2 regions of the Streptomyces sp. NPDC050315 genome follow, and region 1 is predicted to be linked to the other one. Evidence: riboswitches for the same ligand, from Rfam matches in the RefSeq annotation. Region 1 holds a riboswitch; the other holds the start of a gene.

The links. Region 1 has a riboswitch for cyclic di-AMP ahead of AB0I82_RS27390 (transglycosylase family protein). Riboswitches for the same ligand answer to the same signal wherever they lie in the genome.
Positions count from the first base shown of each region.
Region 2: another riboswitch for cyclic di-AMP. It lies ahead of AB0I82_RS31880 (M23 family metallopeptidase); the one in region 1 lies ahead of AB0I82_RS27390 (transglycosylase family protein).

Region 1 covers NZ_JBFAKN010000007.1:432,217-439,218, forward strand. The annotation lists gene AB0I82_RS27380 (cytochrome P450) at 1-103, shown strand, start outside; gene AB0I82_RS27385 (transglycosylase family protein) at 376-1,326, shown strand; cyclic di-AMP (ydaO/yuaA leader) riboswitch at 1,560-1,771, shown strand; gene AB0I82_RS27390 (transglycosylase family protein) at 1,775-2,446, shown strand; gene eno (phosphopyruvate hydratase) at 2,742-4,022, shown strand; gene AB0I82_RS27400 (septum formation initiator family protein) at 4,071-4,523, shown strand; gene AB0I82_RS27405 (DUF501 domain-containing protein) at 4,567-5,112, shown strand; gene AB0I82_RS27410 (Ppx/GppA phosphatase family protein) at 5,109-6,050, shown strand; gene AB0I82_RS27415 (NAD(P)/FAD-dependent oxidoreductase) at 6,473-7,002, shown strand, end outside.
Region 2 covers NZ_JBFAKN010000010.1:212,531-219,532, reverse strand. The annotation lists gene AB0I82_RS31890 (pitrilysin family protein) at 1-216, shown strand, start outside; gene AB0I82_RS31885 (pitrilysin family protein) at 237-1,604, shown strand; cyclic di-AMP (ydaO/yuaA leader) riboswitch at 1,921-2,078, shown strand; gene AB0I82_RS31880 (M23 family metallopeptidase) at 2,091-2,924, shown strand; gene AB0I82_RS31875 (GntR family transcriptional regulator) at 3,172-3,870, shown strand; gene AB0I82_RS31870 (HPr family phosphocarrier protein) at 4,127-4,408, opposite strand; gene AB0I82_RS31865 (GNAT family N-acetyltransferase) at 4,656-7,002, shown strand, end outside.

The DNA.
Region 1 (7,002 bases):
GCCGGTGGGATTCACGCCGGAGGGAGCGCGGGAGACACCGCCGGACATCACGCCGTCCGCAGCTTCGGACACCGCGCAGTCCGACGTGCCAAAAGGCGCATAGCGCAACGTCTCGGGCAGTGTGTGCGCCGGTCCCCGACGGCCCGTCAGAAAGGGCATTCGCGTACGTACCGGAATGCGCCAAGGGCGCCGGGGCCGGGAAGGATTGACCCGGCGTCAGCAGCGTGATCTTCGCGTGATCTCGGCTACACCGGGTTGAGACCGGAGCGGGCCCCCGCTACCTTGCCTGCGACAACCAAGAGCCTCTCGAAAGGCAGTCGCATGCGCTCCGGCACCGGTAGACACCGCCGACCCCGTCAGGCCCCCGCCCTTCTGGTGGCGGCCTCCGTCACGGGGGCCGGGCTGGCCCTGCCGCTGCTGACCGCGGGCGGTGCCCAGGCCGCCGACACCGCCACCTGGGACCGCGTCGCGCTGTGCGAGAGCGGTGGCATCTGGAGCGCCAACTCCGGCAACGGCTTCTACGGCGGGCTGCAGCTGACCCTGGAGATGTGGAAGGACTACGGCGGCGAGTCCTACGCCGAGCGCCCGGACCTGGCCAGCCGCTCCCAGCAGATCGCGGTCGCCGAGTCGATCCTGAACGACCGCGGCCCGGACGCCTGGCCGAGCTGCTCGGTGAACGCCGGTCTCGATCTGGACGGGCTGATACCCGACGTGGACCCGGGCAGTACGCAGACGCCCGCGCCGGAGCCCTCGGACGACGGCATCGGCACCGGCCTCGAAGGCGACACGGACACCGGCGACACCCAGCCGTCCGACGGCACTACGGACGGCACTACGGATGACGCGACGGACGGCGCCACCGATGAGCCGTCGGCCACGCCGTCCGGCGACGCCGACGCCGACACCGGCGATGCGCAGCCCTCCGAAGACGCCACGGAAGACCCCTCCGGCAGCCCCTCCGGAGACTCCTCCGAGCAGCCCAGCGCCGACGGCCCCTCGACGGAGCCCTCCGAGGAGGCCACCGAGCCGCCCGCGTCGTCCGACGGCGGCGCCTCCACGCCCGGTACCGGCCGGCACCGTGGCGGCGCCGACGACAGCAAGGGCGACGGCAAGGACGGACGCCCCGAGGGTCGGCACGCCTCGCGCGGCGGTGACGCGCACCGCGACGGCATGTACACGGTGCGGCCCGGCGACAACCTCTCCGCGATCGCGGCCGAGTACGGGCTGACCGAGGGGTGGACCGGCCTCTATGACGCCAACGAGGGTGTCATCGGAGCTGATCCGGACCTTATTCAGCCTGGTCAGCGACTCGACCTCGGGCAGTGACGGAGCGTCCCACGCGCTAAGTGCGCGATGGTTGCCCTCATTTGGGGAAAGTGAGACATGGGTCTCGTCCCGAGGTATTCCGTCCGCCCTGTCCGTTCTTTTCCATACCGTGTTCGACCTGCGCAAACAGATGTCGCCGGTGATCGAAAACCGCAAACTGTCCTACGAAAAGGTGGTTTGAACCGCCGAGGGGTGTGTGTTTACGTTCTTCACCGCTCGCACCAAGCGAGCCCGCCGATCATTCGCCGAATCCTGCCGGTGATCGGTCGGACAACCGTCGCGCAAGCGCCGTAGGCAGGAGCGGGGGAACCAAGGTAAGTGCCGTACCGCAGCGGAAACGCGGCGGCGGCTTGGGGTGAAGCCGGGTGTGCGGACAGCGCATCCGGCCGGGCCACTCACAGCCCGAACCCGACAGCTCACCTCGCAGGCGTCGGTGAGGAAGAACAGCATGCTCAAGGGCAAGCACCGCCGCCCCTCGAAGGCCGTCCGCGTCGTCACGCTCGCCGGTGTCGCCGGCGCCGCCGTGGCCGTCCCGCTGATGACCGCCGGTTCCGCCAACGCCGCCTCGGTCGCCACCTGGGACAAGGTCGCCCAGTGCGAGTCCGGCGGCAACTGGTCGATCAACACCGGCAACGGCTACTACGGTGGCCTGCAGTTCTCGAACTCCTCCTGGGCCGCCGCGGGCGGTACCAAGTACGCGCCGCGTGCCGACCTGGCCACCAAGGACCAGCAGATCGCCACCGCCGAGAAGCTGCTCGCCATGCAGGGCCCGGGTGCCTGGGGCTGCGCCGGTGCCGGCGGCCTGACCGCCGGTGGCCCGGCCGCGCAGGTGAACACCGGTGGCTCCGGCCAGGCTCAGCAGCAGGCCGCCCCGAAGCAGGAGGCGCCCAAGCAGCAGGCCGCCCCGCAGCAGCAGGCCGCCCCCAAGCAGGAGGCGCCGCAGCAGCCCGCCCCGAAGCCGGTGACCGGCCACGGCAACTACACCGTGAAGTCCGGCGACACCCTGGGCAAGATCGCCAAGGCGCACGGCAAGAACTGGAAGGCCGTCTACGAGGCCAACAAGTCGACGGTCGGCGGCAACCCCGACCTGATCTTCCCGGGCCAGAAGCTCAACGTCTGATCGGCCCTCAGGGCGGCGTGAGCGCCACCCCGTGAGACTGCCCCGCCAGGCGCGTCCCCCCGAGCGCGCCGGGCGGGGCTTCCCCGTTTCCGTGGCCATCCGGGCGCCCCTCCGCTCAGATGCGTACGGACCGTTTTGTCCCCTACGTCCGCCGTGAATCCCGGACGCTACCTCCCGTATTGCGGGCCTTTGGGTCCTTTTTCGTCTCACAGACGGGGCTAGGGGCAGGCGGAGGGTCCGCGGGCCGTTAGGCTCGTGCTGCAGAACTCCAGATGACACCCATGAAGGAGACAACGTGCCGTCGATCGACGTCGTCGTAGCTCGCGAGATCCTCGACTCGCGAGGCAACCCCACGGTCGAGGTCGAGGTCGGCCTCGACGACGGCAGCACCGGCCGCGCGGCCGTGCCGTCGGGCGCCTCCACCGGCGCCTTCGAGGCCATCGAGCTGCGTGACGGCGACCCGAACCGTTACCTCGGCAAGGGCGTCGAGAAGGCCGTGCTGGCCGTCATCGAGCAGATCGGCCCCGAGCTGGTCGGCTACGACGCCACCGAGCAGCGCCTCATCGACCAGGCGATGTTCGACCTGGACGCCACCGACAACAAGGGCTCCCTGGGCGCCAACGCGATCCTGGGCGTCTCCCTGGCCGTCGCGCACGCCGCGTCCGAGGCCAGCGACCTGCCGCTGTTCCGCTACCTCGGTGGCCCGAACGCGCACGTCCTGCCCGTCCCGATGATGAACATCCTGAACGGCGGCTCGCACGCCGACTCCAACGTGGACATCCAGGAGTTCATGATCGCCCCGATCGGCGCGGAGTCCTTCTCCGAGGCGCTGCGCTGGGGCGCCGAGGTCTACCACACCCTCAAGAAGGTCCTGAAGGCCAAGGGCCTGGCCACCGGCCTGGGCGACGAGGGCGGCTTCGCCCCGAACCTGGGCTCGAACCGTGAGGCCCTCGACCTCATCCTCGAGGCCATCAAGGAGGCCGGCTACACCCCCGGCCAGGACATCGCGCTGGCGCTCGACGTCGCCGCCTCCGAGTTCTACAAGGACGGCGCGTACGAGTTCGAGGGCAAGTCCCGCTCGGCCGCCGAGATGACCGAGTACTACGAGGAGCTCGTCGCCTCGTACCCGCTCGTCTCCATCGAGGACCCGCTCTTCGAGGACGACTGGGCCGGCTGGAACGTCATCACCGAGAAGCTCGGCTCCAAGGTGCAGCTCGTGGGCGACGACCTGTTCGTCACCAACCCCGAGCGCCTGGCCCGCGGCATCGAGGAGAACTCCGCCAACGCCCTCCTGGTCAAGGTCAACCAGATCGGTTCGCTGACCGAGACCCTGGACGCCGTCGAGCTGGCCCAGCGCAACGGCTTCAAGTGCATGATGTCGCACCGCTCGGGCGAGACCGAGGACGTCACCATCGCCGACCTGGCCGTCGCCACCAACTGCGGCCAGATCAAGACCGGCGCCCCGGCCCGCTCCGAGCGCGTCGCCAAGTACAACCAGCTGCTGCGCATCGAGGAGATCCTCGACGACGCGGCGGTGTACGCGGGCCGTTCCGCCTTCCCGCGTTTCAAGGGCTGACGCCAGTAGGTCTCAGTTCCGTACGTCCCCGGCAGCGGTCCCGTACCGTTGCCGGGGACGTACGTACGCAGTCACCCGCCGCCGCGTACACAGCCACCAGGGGAGGCCACCGTGTTCCGCCGCAGCCGGCTCACCGGGCGCGCCGCGCTCCTCGTGCTCGTGCTGTGCTCGCTGGTCGTGGCCCTCGCGTATCCGATAAGGGCGTACGTCTCGCAGCGCTCGGACATCGCCGAGCAGCGCCGTGAGGCCGAGACGGCCCGGGAGGCGGTGCAGCGGCTGCGCCAGGAGAAGGCGCGCTGGCAGGACCCCGCCTACGTACGCCAGCAGGCCCGCCGCCACCTGCACTACGTGATGCCGGGCGAGACCGGCTACACCGTCGTGGACGGCACGGGCGCGGGCCGGCCGCGGGCCGGCCGGGGTCCCGTGCAGCGCCCCTGGTACGAAGCCATCTGGTCCGGCCTGGACTCCGCCGACGCGCGCCGCGGTGCCGCCGGGGGATGATGGGGCGGCCGACCGTTCAACCCTGACGACAAGAGAAGCCTGCATGGACACGCCGCCTCCCCAGACCGAGCCCACCGAGCCCACCGACGCGGACGTCGCGGCGTTCCGGGAGCAGCTGGGCCGCCCGCCGCGCGGCCTGCGCGCCATCGCGCACCGCTGCCCCTGTGGCAACCCCGACGTGGTCGAGACGGCCCCGCGCCTGGAGGACGGCACGCCCTTCCCCACGCTGTACTACCTGACGTGCCCGCGCGCGGCCTCCGCGATCGGCACGCTGGAGGCGAACGGCGTGATGAAGGAGATGAGCGAGCGACTGGCGACCGACCCGGAGCTCGCCGCCGCCTACCGCGCCGCGCACGAGGACTACATCCGGCGGCGGGACGCCATCGAGGTGCTGCAGGGCTTCCCGAGCGCCGGCGGGATGCCGGACCGGGTGAAGTGCCTGCATGTGCTGGTCGGCCACTCGCTGGCGGCCGGGCCGGGCGTCAATCCGCTGGGCGACGAGGCCATCGCGATGCTGCCGGAGTGGTGGAAGAAGGGGCCGTGCGTGAGCCCGTGCGGCGCCGGTGACGGAGAAGGAGACGCCCAGTGACCCGGGTCGCGGCCATCGACTGCGGTACGAACTCCATCCGCCTGCTGGTGGCGGACGCCGACCCGGAGACGGGGGAGCTGAAGGACCTGGACCGCCGGATGAAGATCGTCCGGCTCGGTCAGGGCGTGGACCGTACCGGGCGGCTGGCGCCGGAGGCGCTGGAGCGGACCTTCGCGGCCTGCCGCGAGTACGCCACGGTGATCGAGGAGCTGGGCGCCGAGAAGCTGCGCTTCGTGGCGACCTCGGCCTCGCGCGACGCGGAGAACCGCGACGACTTCGTGCGCGGCGTGGTGGACATCCTGGGCGTCGAGCCCGAGGTGATCACCGGTGACCAGGAGGCGGAGTTCTCCTTCACGGGCGCGACGAAGGAGCTGACCGGGCGCGAAGACCTGGAGAAGCCGTACTTGGTCGTGGACATCGGCGGCGGGTCGACGGAGTTCGTGCTCGGTACGGACTCCGTGCGGGCCGCCCGCTCCGTCGACGTCGGCTGTGTGCGGATGACCGAGCGGCACCTCGTGCACGACGGCGCGGTCACCGACCCGCCGACGGCCGAGCAGATCGCCGCCATAAAGGCGGACGTCGCCGCGGCGCTGGACGAGGCAGCGGAGACCGTGCCGCTGGGCGAGGCGCACACGCTGGTCGGCCTCGCGGGGTCGGTGACGACGCTCGCCGGGATCGCGCTGCGCCTGGAGGAGTACGACTCGGCCGCGATCCACCACTCGCGGATCCCGCTGGCCAAGGTCCGGGAGATCACCGACCGGCTGCTGACCTCCACGCACGACGAGCGCGCGGCGATCCCGGTGATGCATCCGGGCCGGGTGGACGTGATCGCCGCGGGCGCCCTCGTACTGCTGTCGATCATGGAGCGTACGGGCGCTCAGGAGGTCGTCGTCTCGGAGCACGACATCCTGGACGGGATCGGCTGGAGCCTCGCCTGAGAGGGCCGTTGAGGGTCTTTGAGAGGTGCTTCGGAGGGGCCTCGGAACATGCGAATGACGCGTTCCGGGGCCCCTTCGCGTCGTGTCGCCGAGAAAGTTCGTGAAACTCTTCACATGAAAAAAGGGCCCCTTGGTCGAACAAACGGCCCGCCGGGACGCCGTTCGGGGCTCACCTGGGCGGCCGGCCCTGGGAATGTGCGCTTTCGGCGGTGTTAAAGAAGCGCTTATGCGGCCCGTGGTCCAGCCTCACAGAGGGGAGCAACCGCTGATGAGAAGGGGTGCCCAACGCTCGGCCGTGGATAGTGGTTCCCCGAGGGCGCTATGGCGTCGATCACGAAGGCGCGGAGTGTAGCAGACCCCTCTTCCGTGCTTGTGAAGGCCCTCACGAGCGACCCCCCAAGTGGGGGTGGATACTCGATGACATGAGCACCACGGAGCGTCCCAGGATCCTCGTTGTAGGCGGTGGGTACGTAGGCCTGTACGCGGCACGCCGCATCCTCAAGAAGATGCGGTACGGCGAGGCGACCGTCACGGTCGTCGACCCGCGCTCGTACATGACGTACCAGCCCTTCCTCCCCGAGACTGCTGCCGGCAGCATCTCGCCGCGTAACGTCGTCGTCCCGCTGCGACGCGCTGTGCCGGGCGCCGAGATTCTCACCGGCCGCGTCACCACCATCGACCAGGACCGCAAGGTTGCCACGATCGCCCCGCTCGTGGGCGAGGCGTACGAGCTGCCCTTCGACTACCTGGTCATCGCCATGGGCGCGGTCTCCCGCACCTTCCCGACCCCCGGCCTGGCCGAGCAGGGCATCGGCATGAAGGGCGTCGAGGAGGGCATCGGCCTGCGCAACCATGTGCTGGAGCAGCTCGACAAGGCCGAGTCGACGACCGACGAGGAGATCCGCCGCAAGGCGCTCACCTTCGTCTTCATCGGCGGTGGCTTCGCGGGCGC
Region 2 (7,002 bases), on a different contig from region 1:
CTCGCGCTGAACGCCGTACAGCGCCTTCTGGACATCACCCCGGAGGAGGTCAAGGCGGTCGCCGCGGCCCGGCTGCGCCCCGACAACCGCGCGGTGCTCGTCTACGAGCCGACCCGGCCCGCCGAGGCCGCGGCCGCGGCCGCAGGGGAGCCGGAGGCCGCCGCTGCCGCCGTCCAGACCGAGACCGAGACGAAGACCGAGGAGGCGGCCCAGTGACCGACGCCGTGACCCCGACCATGACCTTCCACCCGCAGCCGCAGGCCGGGCAGCCGAAGCCGTGGGCGTTCCCGGCCCCGGTGCGCGGCGCGCTCGGCAACGGCCTGACGGTGCTGCGCGCCGACCGCCCGGGCCAGCAGCTGGTCGCCGTCGAGATCAACATCGTCGCGCCGCTGGACTCCGAGCCCGAGGGCCTGGACGGCGTCGCCACGATCATGGCGCGGGCGTTCTCCGAGGGCACCGACAAGCACGACGCCGAGGAGTTCGCCGCCGAGCTGGAGCGCTGCGGCGCCACGCTGGACGCGCACGCGGACCACCCCGGTATCCGCGTCTCCCTGGAGGTGTCGGCCTCCCGCCTCGTCAAGGCGCTCGGCCTGCTCGCCGACGCCCTGCGCGCCCCGGCCTTCCCGGACAGCGAGATCGAGCGCCTGGTGCGCAACCGTCTGGACGAGATCCCGCACGAGCTGGCCAACCCGGCCCGGCGCGCCGCGATGGCCCTCTCCAAGGAGCTGTTCCCGGCCACCTCCCGGATGTCCCGGCCGCGCCAGGGCACCGAGGAGACGGTGGCGCGCATCGACGCCGCCGCGGTCCGCGCCTTCTACGAGGCGCATGTACGCCCCGCCACGGCCACCGCCGTCGTCGTCGGCGACTTCGCCGGGGTGGACCTCGACGCGGCGCTGGAGGACACCCTCGGCGCCTGGACCGGCTCCGCCGCCGAGCCGGTGGCCGCCTCGCCCATCACCGCCGACGACAGGGGCCGCGTGGTCATCGTGGACCGCCCCGGCGCCGTCCAGACGCAGCTGCTGATCGGCCGCATCGGTGCCGACCGGCACGACCGCGTCTGGCCGGCCCAGGTGCTCGGCACGTACTGCCTGGGCGGCACGCTCACCTCCCGCCTGGACCGGGTGCTGCGCGAGGAGAAGGGCTACACCTACGGGGTGCGCGCCTTCGGGCAGGTACTGCGCTCCTCCGAGGACGGCACGGGCGCCGCGATGCTCGCCATAAGCGGTTCGGTCGACACGGAGTCCACGGGGCCGGCGCTGGAGGACCTCTGGAAGGTGCTGCGGACGCTGGCCGCCGAGGGCCTGACCGACGCCGAGCGCGACGTGGCGGTGCAGAACCTGGTCGGGGTGGCGCCGCTGAAGTACGAGACGGCCGCGGCCGTCGCCGGGACGCTGGCCGACCAGGTCGAGCAGCACCTCCCCGACGACTTCCAGGCGGAGCTGTACCGGCGGATGGCCGAGACCGGCACGGTCGAGGCGACCGCCGCCGCGGTCAGCGCCTTCCCGGTGGACCGGCTCGTCACGGTCCTGGTGGGCGACGCCGCGCAGATCGCGGAGCCGGTGCGGAAGCTGGGCATCGGCGAGGTGTCGGTCGTCACGGGCTGACGCGGAGCGGGCGGGGGCGGTTGCGGTGGTGAATCGGCCTGCGCGATACGGCGGAAGGCCGGGCCGGAACGCGCCGTACCGGTACCGTCACAGGCTGACTTGAACCGCACCAACACCGCTCACATAGCAGGACATAAAGGGTCCCGGGTCGCTAAAGCGGCCCGGGATCTTTGCTTTTGTCCGGAATGCTGTAGGCGGTTGCCTCCACCTCGTGTGGCGTCCGGCACAAACTCCCGATTCTGTTTGCTGATCGCGAGATGTCCCCTTTAGCGTCGGTCCGGCTGTTCGTCAGAAGTGCGCCGCGCCCGCGGCCGCCGGGCAGTCATCGCCGAGTCCCCGTACGGCGCGAGCCAGGGGAGCCGGGGACCCACATGTCCCCTTGGGGTGAATCGGCGTCCTCCCCGGAGGCCGCCGTAGGAGACCTTCCTGCTCCGAACCCGTCAGCTAACCCGGTAGGCGAGAAGGAAGGAAAGGAGTGCGCCGGTCATGGCGTTCACCCGTGCCACCGGCAAGCACCGCCGCCCCGGCCGTGCTGCCCGGACCACCCGCAACATCGCCGGCATAGCCGCCGCGACCGGCGTCGTCGTCTCCATCGCCTCCCCGGCGCTGGCCGCGAACGAGGACCCGGCCGCCACCGACACCGGCCTGACCCGCGCGATCGCCGAGACCGGTGACCGGGTCGCCGACAACATCGTCGCCCAGGCCGACGCGCAGGAGGAGGCCGCCGAGGTCGCCGCCGCCCGTGCGCAGGTCGAGGAAGCCGCCGTCAAGAGCGCCGAGGCCGCCAAGAAGCAGGCCCAGGAGGCCCAGCGCAAGGCCGCCGCCGAGGCCGCCGAGAAGAAGGCCGCCGCCAAGAAGAAGGCGACGGAGGAGCGCGCCTCGCGCTCCGACGCCCGCACCACCCTCAGCGCCAGTGGCTTCGTCGCGCCGATCGCCGGCAGCTACGTCTCCACGCCGTACAAGGCGTCCAGCGGCCTGTGGTCCTCCGGCAGCCACTCCGGCATCGACTTCCACGCCGCCTCCGGCACCGCTGTCCACGCCGTCGGCGCGGGCACCGTCGTCGAGGCCGGTTGGGGCGGCGCCTACGGCAACAACATCGTCCTGAAGATGGACGACGGCACCTACACCCAGTACGGCCACCTGTCGTCCATCGGCGTCTCGGTCGGCCAGAAGGTCTCCGCGAACCAGCAGATCGGACTGTCCGGCAGCACCGGTAACTCCACCGGCCCGCACCTGCACTTCGAGGCGCGCACCGGCCCGGACTACGGTTCGGACATCGACCCGGTCGCCTACCTGCGCTCGCACGGCGTCAGCGTCTGAGGCCCCGAGCCTCTGAGGAGCGCAGGAACGCTGCGCCTCTGTACCACCCGAAGCCCCGGCCCCCGGCCGGGGCTTCGGCGTCTCCGTATGCGCTCCCGTCCCCGGCTCCCCGGAACTCCCGCCCTTTGGCCAAAAAATATCCATGAATTCGTGACGGCCATCGGAAATGCCGGTCAGGTGTCATAGAGTCACGGAAAAGGCGCCGTCCGGACGGCGTTTCCAGCGGATTACGGCGGAGGCACCGACGATGCGAGGGAACATTTCGGCGCATGCGGTCTGCACGGCGATTCGCGACGACATCGTCTCCGGAACGTTCCCGCCCGGCTCCCGGCTGATCGAGGAACTGCTCGCGTCCCGGTACGGCGTCTCCCGCGTCCCCGTAAGAGAAGCGCTGCGCACACTGGAGTCCGAGGGCTTCGTCACCACGCGGCGGCACGCGGGCGCGTGCGTCGCCGAGCCGACCGAGCAGGAGGCCGCCGACCTCCTGGACATCCGCCTCCTCCTGGAGCCCCTCGGGGCCGCCCGCGCCGCGGCCCGCCGCTCGGCGGCCCACCTGAAGGTACTGCGCGGCCTGGTCCGCCTCGGCCGCGCGAGAGCCCGCCACGGCAACGCCGCCGACCTGCGGCAACTGGACGGCTGGTTCCACGAGACGCTCGCCCAGGCGTCCGGCAGCGCGAGCATGACGGCGCTGCTCACTCAGGTGCGCCGCAAGATCGACTGGGTGTACGCGATCGACCTGGACCACCCGTCGCCCGGCGAGGCGGACCGGTCCTGGCAGGAGCACGGCGCGATCGTGGACGCCGTGGCGCGCGGCGACGCCGAGCGCGCCCGCGCACTGACCGCCGCGCACGTGGAGCACGCGCTGCCCGCCCACCGGCTGCGCCGTCCCGCACCCGCGGTGAGGGAAGCGAAACCGTCCGTAAACACGGCGCGCGTACGGAATTAACACCGCTGCCGTATACAACTCCTGGGGAATTCCGTACCCCTGCTCCGCCGTGCCCGAATTCTTTTTAACCCGGGCCCGAATGTCTTTTGCGCCCAGTCCGGCCGACGCGCGGAATTCCCCGTTTTTCGTCCCGTACTCGACGGCTCCCCGCCCCGCCGCAATGCGAACGGCCCCGCCCGTGACCCGTAAGAGGTCACCGTGGCGGGGCCGTGACGGCGGAACCGGGCGGTGTGCGGCCGCCGGCCTGCCCGAAGGGTCAGACCGTCTCCGGGAGCTCCTCGAGGCCCTCGGAGACGAGCTTCGCCAGGCGGTCCAGCGCGGCGTCGGCGCCGTCGGCGTCCGAGGCCAGCACGATCTCCTCGCCACCCTGGGCGCCCAGGCCCAGGACCGCGAGCATCGAGGCGGCGTTGACGGGGTTGCCGTCGGCCTTGGCGATCGTGACCGGTACGCCGGAAGCGGTGGCCGCACGGACGAAGATCGAGGCGGGGCGGGCGTGCAGACCCTCGGCCCATCCGACATTGACGCGGCGCTCAGCCATGGTGTTGCCCTTCGAGTAGGGAAAGTTGTCTAGACCAGTCTCTCACGGGGGCACCGGTGGTCCGGTGTGCCCAGCCCCGTGAGGGCTCGGATCCTAGAAGTCCAAGCCTGCGTCACGCCCAGGCTGTACGCATGCTGAGACCAGGCCGCACACACCGTCCCGCTCCGGAGTACGTACGGTCGCATCCAGGGCGCTTCCGGGCACTTCGGTCCGCCCCCGGATACGCGCGCGGTCGTACGCTGTCCGCATGGAGACGCCGTCGGATGCCGCCGCCTACCCCGCCCACTGGGAAGCCGACGTGGTGCTGCGCGACGGCGGCACCGCCCGGATCCGCCCCATCACCCCGGACGACGCGCAGCGCCTGGTCTCCTTCTACGAGCAGGTCTCCGACGAGTCGAAGTACTACCGGTTCTTCGCGCCCTACCCCCGGCTCTCCGACCGCGACGTGCACCGCTTCACCCACCACGACTACGTGGACCGAGTGGGGCTCGCCGCCTTCGTGGGCGGCGAGATGATCGCCACCGTCCGGTACGACCGCATCAACGCCGACGGCCGGCCCGCCACCGGCCCCGACGCCGACCAGGCCGAGATCGCCTTCCTCGTACAGGACGCGCACCAGGGCCGCGGCGTCGCCTCCGCGCTCATGGAGCACGCCGCGGCCGTCGCCCGCGAGCGCGGCATCCGCCGCTTCGCCGCCGAGGTGCTGCCCGCCAACACCAAGATGATCAAGGTGTTCACGGACGCCGGGTACACCCAGAAGCGCACCTTCGAAGACGGCGTCGTCCGCCTCGAATTCGACCTGGAACCCACCGAGCAGTCCGTGGCCGTCATGCGCGGCCGCGAGCACCGCGCCGAGGCCCGCTCCGTACAGCGGCTGCTCGCCCCCGGATCGATCGCCGTCATCGGTACGGGGCGCGCCCCCGGAGGCGTCGGCCGCGCCGCCCTCCGGAACATCCTCGACTCCGGCTTCACCGGCCACACGTATGCGGTCAACCACGCCTTCCCCGAAGGCGGCAGCACGCTGGACCCGGAGGGCGTGCCGGCCCACCGCTCTCTCAGGGACATCCCCGGCCCCGTCGACCTGGCCGTCGTCGCCGTGCCCGCCGCGCACGTCCCCGATGTCGTGCGCGACTGCGGCGAACACGGCGTACAGGGGCTGGTCATCCTCACCTCCGGTTACGCGGAGGCCGGCCCCGAAGGACGCGAGAAGCAGCGCGCACTGCTGCGCCAGGCCCGCTCGTACGGCATGCGGCTGGTCGGCCCGAACGCCTTCGGGCTGATCAACACCGCGCCCGCCGTCCGCCTCAACGCCTCCCTCTCGCCCCGGCTGCCCGGCGCGGGCAGGGTCGGCCTCTTCACCCAGTCCGGCGCGATCGGCATCGGGCTGCTGGCCGCCCTCCAGGAGCGCGGCCCCGGAGACGGCGCGATCGCCGGCGTCTCCACCTTCGTGTCGGCCGGCAACCGCGCCGACGTCTCCGGCAACGACCTGCTCCAGTACTGGTATGAGGACCCCGACACCGACGTCGCGCTGCTCTACCTGGAGTCGATCGGCAACCCCCGCAAGTTCACCCGGCTCGCCCGCCGCACCGCCGCCGCCAAGCCCGTCGTGGTCGTCAAGGGTGCCCGGCACAGCGGCACCGTCCCGCTCGGCCACACCGTCCCCACCACCCGCGTCCCCGACGCCACCGTCTCCGCGCTCATGCGGCAGGCCGGCGTCATCCGGGTCGGCACGCTCACCGAACTGATCGACGCGGGGCTGCTGCTCGCCTCCCAGCCGCTGCCCGCCGGCCCCCGGGTGGCGATCCTCGGCAACTCCGAAGCGCTCGCCCTCCTCGCGTACGACGCGTGCCTTACTGAGGGGCTGCGCCCGCAGCGCCCCGATGTCCTGCCCTTCGCCGCCACCACCGCCGACTTCCGCGCGGCGCTGGCCCGGGCCCTGGCCAACGACCGCATCGACGCGGTCGTCCTCACCGCCATCCCCTGGGTCGCCGAGGGCAGCAGCGCGGACCCGGAGGAGATCGCCGCCCTCGCCCGGGCCCTGCGTGAGGCCGCGGCCGAGGGACCCGCCAAGCCCGTCACCGTCGTACACCTGGCCATGGAGGAGCTGGCGGGGGCGCTCTCGGGGACGACGGGGACGACAGGGGAGCCGGGGACGATCGGGGAGCCGGGGGCCACGGACAGGCCGGAAGCCGCCGAGAACGCCGCAGAAGCGCCGGAGACGCGCCCCGCCACCCCGCCCCGCATCCCCGCCTACCCAGCCGCCGAACGCGCCGTACGCTCCCTCGCCGAGGCCGTCCGGTACGCCGCCTGGCGCCGCGAGTCCGCCGTACCGGGCAAGGTCCCCGAGTACGAGGACATCGAGGAGACCGCCGCGGGCGCGGACATCGAACGTCTCCTCGACGAGCTCACCGCCGAGACCGAACCGCACCGCTCCGTGGCGCTGCCGCCCGACGAGGCCGCCGCCCTGCTCGGCCGCTACGGCATCCGCGTCCGCGCCGCACTCCCCGCACCCGACCCGGACGCCGCCGCACGCGCCGCCGATGCCCTCGGCTACCCCGTCGCCCTGAAGACCACCGCACCGCACCTGAGGCACC